DNA from 2 places in the Janthinobacterium sp. SUN211 genome. Region 2 is predicted to be linked to the other one. Evidence: predicted binding sites of a transcription regulator. Region 2 holds the regulator's gene; the other holds the start of a gene.

Region 1 (4,415 bases), on a different contig from region 2:
CGGGCTTGTTGCGCCACTTCGATTTCGTGCTGACGCGTGAAATGTATGGCGAAAGCAAGCCGGCGCCCGACGGCTACCAGCTGGGCTTGCAGCGCCTGGGCCTGGCCGCCGCCGACTGCGTGGCCGTGGAAGACTCGCCGCGCGGCTTGCGCGCCGCCAACGCGGCCGGGCTGGAATGCATCGTCGTGCGCAATCCCATGAATCGTCATTACGCGTTCGACGACGCTTTTTGCGTCGTGGATTCAAACGCCGAGCTGGGCGAAGTGCTGGCGGCGTTCGTGCCCGGCATGGCCCATACGCCCCGGCAATTAGAGTCCTTCCTCTGATACGTCTTGCCGGCATGCCATTACAATTGTTTATCGCATTCACCGGCACCGACCCACGATGACCCTCCCGCAACTGCACTTTGCCCATGCCAATAGTTATCCAGCCGGCACTTACCGCAAGCTGTTCGGCTTGCTGGGACAGCATTACACCGTGCAGGCGCTCGACATGCATGCGCACGATCCAGAATACCCCGTCAGCACGGGCTGGCCCGAGCTGGTGCGCGAGTATATCGACGACCTGGAGCGCCGCTACAGCGCGCCCGTGATCCTCGTCGGCCATTCGCTGGGCGGCATGCTCAGCGTTATGGTGGCCAAGCAGCGTCCCGACCTGGTGCGCTGCGTGGTCTTGCTCGATTCGCCCGTGGTGGCGGGCTGGCGCGCTTTGCTGGTGCGGCTGGCGCGCAACACGGCGCTGGGCGAGCGTTACTCTCCCGCCCGTTTTTCCGCCCGACGGCGCAAGCTGTGGCCCGATGCGCAAGCTGCGTATGCGCATTTTGCCGCCAAGGACATGTTCGCCATCTGGGCGCCGCAAGTCTTGCGCGATTACATCGACAGCGGCCTGGCGCCACATCCGGACGGGGTGCAGTTGCGCTTTACGCGCGAAGTGGAAACGCAGGTCTACCGCAGCTTGCCGCACCATATCGGCGGCCTCGTCAAGGATGGTTTTCCCGTGCCCATCGGTTTTATCGGTGGCACGGAATCGGTGGAATGCCGCCAGGCGGGCTTGACGGCCACGCGCAAGCTGGTCGGCAAATTTTTCCGCCAGGTGCCGGGCGGGCATCTGTTTCCCATGGAAAACCCGGAACTGACGGCGCAAGTGGTGCGCGAGATGATCACCTCGCTGTTGGCGAAACACTAGCCGACTGGCAAGGATTTTCAGCGGGCAAGGGCCAAAAGTGGCGGTTTTTCGCGTAAAATCCTGCCATCCGGGCCGCGCCTGCAGCAGGCGTGCGGCCCCAGCCATTCCGATATTCTAGAAAGATACCCCTGCGATGACGATTAAAAGCGATAAATGGATACGCCGCATGGCGGAAACAACGGGCATGATCGAGCCGTTCGAACCGGGCCAGGTCAAGGAACGCGACGGCAACCGCATCGTTTCCTACGGCACCTCCAGCTATGGCTATGACATCCGTTGCGCCGACGAGTTCAAGTTGTTCACCAACATCAACACCACCATCGTCGATCCGAAGGATTTCGACGCGAACAATTTCGTCGACGTGTCCGGCAAGGGTTATTGCATCATCCCGCCGAATTCGTTCGCGCTGGCCCGTACCGTCGAGTATTTCCGCATTCCCCGCAACGTGCTGACGATTTGCCTGGGCAAGAGCACGTATGCGCGCTGCGGCATCATCGTCAACGTCACCCCGTTCGAACCGGAATGGGAAGGCTATGTGACCCTGGAGTTTTCCAACACGACACCGCTGCCGGCGAAAATCTACGCCAACGAAGGCGTGGCGCAAGTGCTGTTCTTCGAGTCCGATGAAGTGTGCGAAACGTCGTACAAGGACCGCGGCGGCAAATATCAGGGCCAGGTCGGCGTAACGTTACCCAAGACCTGATTGCGGTGAAGGGAGGGGCGCCAGCCGTCTTTCCCTGTCTTTACCTGCCTTTACACCTGCGGCACTACATCCGCGCCCATGCTTGCCGTTAACCTTGGTATCGAAACACTGAGGAGGCATCATGGTAGCGGCAATCGGTTCAGGCGGCGCGGTCAGCGCGGCGGGGAGCGCCAGTTCGGGCAGCAGTTCGCAGATCGCGGCGCTGCAAAAGCAGATCACGGCGGCGCAAAAGCAGTTGACGGAGTCGCAGAAGGGCGAGCAGACGGAGGCGTCGCAAAAGCTGCAGCAGCAGCTGGCGCAGCAAATCCAGGCCTTGCAGGCGCAAATTGCCCAGTTGCAAGCTGCCGCCGCGCAGAAGGCGGCGCAGCAAGATGCTCAGCCGGCCAGCAGCGCCGATACGGCGACGAGCCCGGCCAAATCGACTTCGTCCACCCTGGGCAGCATCATCGATACGCAGGCGTAACAGCAACTCCGCGCGTAAAAGACGCCAGGCTCGCCGACAGGTCAGCCTGGCGTTTTGACGGGCAACAACATTTCCACGCACAGTCCGCCACCGCTGCGCAAGCTGGCCCCGATGCGGCCGCCATGGGCGTTGATGACGTGCTGGGCGATGGCCAGGCCCAGGCCATGACCGTCCGTGCTGTGCTGGGTATTGCTGGCGCGGAAGAATGGTTCAAAAATGCGGGCCAGGTCGGCGCTGGCCACGCCGGGTCCCCGGTCCAGCACGGCGATGCGCAAGCAATCATGCTGGCGCGACAGCTCGACATCGACCGTGCCGCCGTCGGGGCTGTGCTTGACAGCATTGCGCACCACGTTTTCCACGGCGCGCGCCAGCAGTTCGGGCTGACCCGTGACGCTGGCGTCGGCCATGGCCGCGTCGACCGCCAGGTCGATGCCCATCAGGCGCGCCCTGGCTTCATAGCGGGCGTCGTCCACGATGTCGTGCACGAGGTCGGCGATGCCGACGTCTTCGCTGTGCGCGTGCCCCGCGCCCGCTTGCACGGCGCCCGCTTCCAGCCGCGACAGGGTCAGCAGTTCACCGATCAGCTTATCCATGCGCTCGCTTTCGCGTTCGATGCGCTGCATCGAGGCGGCCATCTTTTCCGGCTGCTGGTGCGCCAGGCCGATGGCGGCCTGCAAGCGCGCCAGCGGCGAGCGCAGCTCATGCGAGACATCATGCAGCAAGCGCCTCTGGCTGTCCATGAGGCTGCGCAAACGGCCCGTCATGCGGTCGAAATCGCGTCCCAGGTCCGTCAATTCATCGCCGCGCTTGCCGCTGGCGTGAAAGCGCGGCGCCAGGTTGCCGTGCGAGGCGGCCTCGAATGCCTGCCGCAGGTCGCGGATGGGGCGCGCAAAATACCAGGCCAGCAAAAAAGCGAACAGCAGGCTGGCGGCGATGGCGGCGGCCAGGGGAATGAAGGTGCGGTAGGGGCTGTCCATGCGCGGGCCGGGCGGCATGCCGCGGCCGAATTCGCCGCGTGGCGGCGGGGCGCCCGCTTCGCTGGGCCGTGGACCTGGTCCCATGGCGCGCGGGCCGCTCAGGGTGACGGCGTTGAGCGTGTCGCGCGCGGCGCCCGCCTCGGCATTGCGGAAGCGTTCGGACGAGGGCAGGAACAGCAGGTAGCGCTTGCCGTCGCTGCCGGCCACGTCGCGCACGACGGGATGGGCCTGGCTTTGTTGCAGCATGGCGCGTGCCTTGGCCAGCATGGCGGGATGCACCGTGCGGCCCATCAATTCTTGCCCTTTGGCATCGACGGCAAACACGCGCATGCGTTCGAGCTTGCCCAGGAATTGCCGCAAGGCCTGGCTGCCGCCTGCTTCCACGGTGGCGCTGGCGGCCTCGATGATCATTTGCGCGGGCGGGCTGGTGTCGATGTCGAGGGCCCGTTCCTGCTGCGCGGCCCGGTTTTTCAGCCAGAAGGTGCCGCCGATTCCGATGGTGGCCGTCACTTGCGCCAGCATGATGCACAGAAAAAACTTCCAGAACAGACGGCCCACGCTTACTCCTTGATCAGCTGGTAGCCGAGACGGTACACGGTTTGCAGGCAGGAACGGCCATCGGCCAGGCTGCCCAGCTTGCGGCGCAGGCTGCTCAAGTGCACGTCGATATTGCGGTCGAAGCGGGCCATGGGCCGGCCCAGGCCCAGTTCGGACAGCTGATTCTTGCTCACGGGCTTGCCTGCATGGCGCACCAGCACTTCCAGCAGGTTGAATTCCGTGCTCGTCAGCTCCAGGTGCGCGCCGGCCCAGGCAACGCGGCGCTGTTCCGGCCACATCGTCAACTGGCCCACGGTCAGCGGCGCCAGGCCCGACGTGTCCTGCGGCGCCGCTTGCGCACGGCGCAGGATGGCGCGGATGCGCGCCGTCAGCTCGCGCGGCGTGCACGGTTTTGTCACGTAATCGTCGGCGCCCAGCTCCAGGCCCACGATGCGGTCCGTATCGTCGCCGCGCGCCGTCAGCATCAGGATGGGCAGGTTGCTGCCGGCGCGGATGCGGCGCAGGGTTTCCAGGCCATTCATGCGCGGCA
Region 2 (4,415 bases):
CTCCCGGTGCTTGCTTTTGGTCAAATAAACATCAATTTCCTCTCGGCAAACTGAATAACGGGTACTTTCCCGTCCTGTTCCTTCGATCATTTCCTGCAAGCATCGCTAATAATGGAAACTGTCCGGGTGATCTGTGTCCATGTGGAAGACAGCACTCAAGCAACAGGAGTCGACGATGGTCACACAGTTCAGCCAATATTGCGCCACCCCCGCCCTGGGAGGCCGGTCATGAATGTGAAGAAATTTACGGGCGCCTCGTCGCGCGATGCGCTGCGCAAGGTGCGCGAAGCGCTGGGCCCCGATGCCGTGATCCTGTCGAACCGCCAGGCCGATGGCGTGGTGGAAATCCTCGCGCTGGCCAATGACGACGCCGCTTCGCTGGCCTCGCCGCCGGCCGCCTCCGAAATGGCCCAGCCCCGTCCCCAGTTGCAGACCCAGTTCGCCACGCCGCAGCGTCCGGCCGCCCCGGCCCAGCGCCCGGCCGCGCCACGTCCTGCCGCGCCGCGCCAGGCTGCCTCCGAGCCAGTGGACATGGCTCGCATGCAGCAGATGATGGCCAGCGCGCTGGCGCACGTCAAGGAAAACGCCGCCGCCGAGATGAGCGGCATGATGAATGAAATCCGCGCCATGCGCGGCATGATGGAAACCCAGCTGGCGGAAATCTCGTGGGGTTCGACGCAGCAGCGCGAGCCGCAAAAAGCCGTCGTGCTGCGCGAAATGCTGGCGGCCGGCTTCTCGGCCAGCCTGGCGCGCTACCTGATCGACAAGCTGCCGGCCGGTCTCGAGGGCGCGCAAAGCATGCGCTGGATCAAGACGGTCCTGAGCCGTAACCTGAATACTGTGGCCAATGAAGACGCCATGCTGGAGCAGGGCGGCGTGTTTGCCCTGGTGGGCCCGACGGGCGTCGGCAAGACCACCAGCACGGCCAAGCTGGCGGCCCGCTGCGTGATGCGCCACGGCCCGGAAAAGCTGGCGCTGATCACCACGGATGCCTACCGTATCGGCGCGCATGAACAGTTGCGCATCTACGGCAAGATCCTCGGCGTGATGGTGCATTCCGTGAAGGACGAGGCGGACTTGCGCATCGCCCTGAAAGAATTGAAGAACAAGCATACGGTACTGATCGATACGGTGGGCGTGAGCCAGCGCGACCAGATGGTGACGGAACAGGTGGCCATGCTGTCGGGCGCCGGCGCCGACGTGAAGCGCCTGCTGTGCCTGAACTCCACGGCCACGCAGGAAACGTTGAACGAAGTGGTGCGCGCGTATCAGGGCAGCGGCCTGGCCGGCTGCATCATGACCAAGCTCGATGAAGCGGCCTCGATCGGCAATGTGCTCGACGTGGTGATCCGCCAGAAGCTGAACCTGTTTTATGTGTCGAACGGCCAGCGCGTGCCGGAAGACCTGTACCTGGCCGACCGCGGCTACCTGATCGACCGTGCCTTCAAGCTCAAGCGCGATGCGGCGGCGACGCAGTTTTCCGACGCCGAACTGCCGCTGCTGATGGCGCAGGCGGCCGCCCGCAACAATGAAGCGCGCGGGGTGCACCTTGGCTAATTTCGATTTCGACCAGGCCGAAGGCTTGCGTCGCATGCTGGCCGGCCCGCAGCCGCGCGTCATGACGTTCCTCTCGGCCACGCCGCAGGACGACAAGGGCGCCATGCTGGTCAACCTGGGCGCGTCGCTCGTCTACGGCGGCAATGACGTGCTGCTGCTCGACGCCAGCGGCGGCAGCGATGGCGTGGCATCGCGCCTGGGACTGGCGCACGGCGCCAGCCTGCGCGACGTGGCGCGCCAGCAGTGCGGCTTGAACCAGGTCATCCACCAGGTGCCGCAAGGCTTCGGCGTGGCCAGCCTGGGCGCGCGCAACCATTTGATGGACAGCATGGATTATGCGGGCGAGGATGAACTGCGCCGCCTGGGCAAGACGTTCGAGGTGCTGGCGCGCCAGAGCGGCATCGTGCTGGTCGACGGCGTCGTGGCGGACGAGGGGGCCTGCTTCCCCGTGCCGCTGATGGCATCGTCGGATATCGTCGTGCAAGTCTCGACCAGCGCCACCTCGATCAAGGCGGCGTACTGCCTGATCAAGCGCCTGAGCCAGGAACTGGGACGCCGTCCGTTCGGCATTCTCGTCACCGGCGCTTCCGAATCCGAAGCAAAAGTGGTATACGATAATATGGCGCAGGCGGCGAGCCGCTACCTGGCCGTGAAGCTGACTTCGATGGGTTCCGTGCCTGCCGACGAGTATCTGCACCGCGCGGCGCGGCTGGGCCGCAGCGTGGTCGATGCGTTTCCGCTGGCGGGAGCGTCGGTGGCGTTTCGCGGACTGGCCGAGCGGCTGGCCCGTTCGGCGGCGCCGGTGCTTGGCGGCACCTTGTACCAGACGGGGAGCCCGCACCAGTTCAGCGCCTGAATCGAACCGCAGCACCAGATAAGATGAGAAAACAATAAGCAGCCTATGTACACGGTCAAAGGGAAATCGAACAAGGACTATTTGCTGACGGAGCACATTCCGCTGGTGAAGCGTCTGGCGCACCATATGAAGGCGAAATTGCCGCCTTCGGTCGAGGTCGATGACCTGATCCAGGCCGGCATGATCGGCCTGCTCGATGCCATTACGCGCTATGAAGAGACGCATGGCGCGCAGTTCGAGACGTATGCCGTGCTGCGCATCCGCGGCGCCATGCTCGACGAATTGCGCACCAGCGACTGGCTGCCGCGCAGCATGCGCCAGAACATGCGCAAGATCGAAGAGGCGATGAGCACCCTGCAGCAGCGCCTCGGCCATCCGCCGACCGAGTCGGAAGTGGCGAAGCTGCTGAAAATGTCGCTGGCCGACTACCAGGAAATGCTGGGCGACGGCGGCGGCCACCAGCTCGTGTACTACGAAGACTTTCATGACCCGGACGGCAATGACAGCTTCCTCGACCGCCACTGCGTGGACGAGGACAGCGACCCCTTGCGTTCCCTGCTCGATACCGATTTCCGGCAATCCGTGATCGATGCCATCGACGCGCTGCCGCCACGCGAGAAAATACTCATGGGCCTGTATTACGAAGAAGAGCTGAACCTGAAGGAGATCGGCGCGGTGATGGGCGTATCCGAATCGCGCGTCTCGCAGCTGCATACCCAGGCCGTCGCGCGCCTGCGCGCAACCTTGAGGGAGCTGGCGTGGACTGGTCCAGCGTAATCGGGCTGGCGCTGGCGCTGGCGGGCCTGCTGGTCGGCCAGGCACTGGAAGGCGGCAAGATGGCCTCCCTGCTGCAGCCGGCCGCCTTTGCCATCGTCATCGTCGGCACCTTCGGCGCCGTGCTGCTGCAGACGCGGCTGCGCACCTTCGTGCGCGGCCTGGAAATGCTGCGCTGGGTCTTCCTGCCGCCGTCGGACACGCGCGCCGCGCTGGCGCGCGACATCGGGCAATGGAGCCTGACGGCGCGCCGCGACGGCCCGCTGGCGCTCGAACGCCTGATGGAAAACACGGCCGACCGCTTCAATGCCAAGGGTTTGCGCATGATCGTCGACGGCATCGCGCCCGACAAGCTGCGCCAGCTGCTCGACGTGGAAATCTCCGCCTACGAAATGGCCGAGCGCCAGGCCGTCAAGGTGTGGGAATCGGCGGCCGGCTATTCGCCCACCATTGGCATCCTGGGCGCCGTGCTGGGCCTGATCCACGTGATGGAAAACCTCACCGACCCCAGCAAGCTGGGCGGCGGCATCGCCGTGGCCTTCGTCTCCACCATCTATGGCGTGGGCCTGGCCAACCTGCTGTTCCTGCCGGTGGCCAATAAACTCAAGGCCATCGTTTCGCGCCGCGTGGTGCAGTATGAAATCACGGCCGCCGTGCTGTACGACATCGCCACGGGCGACCACACGCGCATCATCGAAGAGCGCGTGTCCAGCCTCTTGCACGAGCATTGACCATGATGCGGCGCGCGCGCAGGAAGTATGACGAGGAACCGGATAACCAGGACCGCTGGCTGATCTCGTACGCCGACTTCATCACCCTGCTGTTCGCCTTTTTCGTCGTCATGTATGCGATTTCGCAAGTTAACGAAGGAAAATACCGCGTCTTCCAGAGCGCCATCGGCCAGGCCTTCAGCCTGGAAAAGGGCGCGCCGCCCATCATCATGGAAGCGCCGCAGGCCATCCCGTTGCCCAATCCCGCCCTGAAACGCCGCACGGAAGCCATCCGCCGCGAGCGCGAACACATGACGCGCCTGGCGCAGGACCTGACGTCGACCCTGGCGCCGCTGGTCAAGGAAGGCAAGGTGCGGGTCACGCAGACGAGCCGCGGCGTGAGCGTGGAAATCAATGCCAGCGTGCTGTTCGATCCGGGCGCGGCGGGCCTGACGGCGGAATCGGACCAGGCCTTGCGCGCCGTGGCCGTGCTGCTCAAGGACGACACGCACGACGTG

What was found. Region 2 encodes FliA, which starts transcription of late flagellar genes. Its sites were predicted from a motif close to CTAAAGTTTNNNNNNNNNNNGCCGNTA; they were not measured.
Region 1: a site for FliA is predicted at 1,953-1,979, ahead of O3301_RS04930 (FlxA-like family protein). Genes of this name have one in related genera too.

The regions. Positions count from the first base shown of each region.
Region 1 covers NZ_JAPWIC010000001.1:1,136,732-1,141,146, reverse strand. Annotated here, with positions in the region: gene O3301_RS04945 (HAD family phosphatase) at 1-326, shown strand, start outside; gene O3301_RS04940 (alpha/beta fold hydrolase) at 385-1,185, shown strand; gene dcd (dCTP deaminase) at 1,319-1,888, shown strand; gene O3301_RS04930 (FlxA-like family protein) at 2,010-2,351, shown strand; gene O3301_RS04925 (ATP-binding protein) at 2,393-3,886, opposite strand; gene O3301_RS04920 (response regulator transcription factor) at 3,889-4,415, opposite strand, start outside.
Region 2 covers NZ_JAPWIC010000002.1:388,104-392,518, forward strand. Annotated here, with positions in the region: gene flhF (flagellar biosynthesis protein FlhF) at 229-1,557, shown strand; gene O3301_RS07410 (antiactivator of flagellar biosynthesis FleN protein) at 1,550-2,413, shown strand; gene O3301_RS07415 (RNA polymerase sigma factor FliA) at 2,459-3,190, shown strand; gene O3301_RS07420 (flagellar motor protein) at 3,172-3,918, shown strand; gene motD (flagellar motor protein MotD) at 3,924-4,415, shown strand, end outside.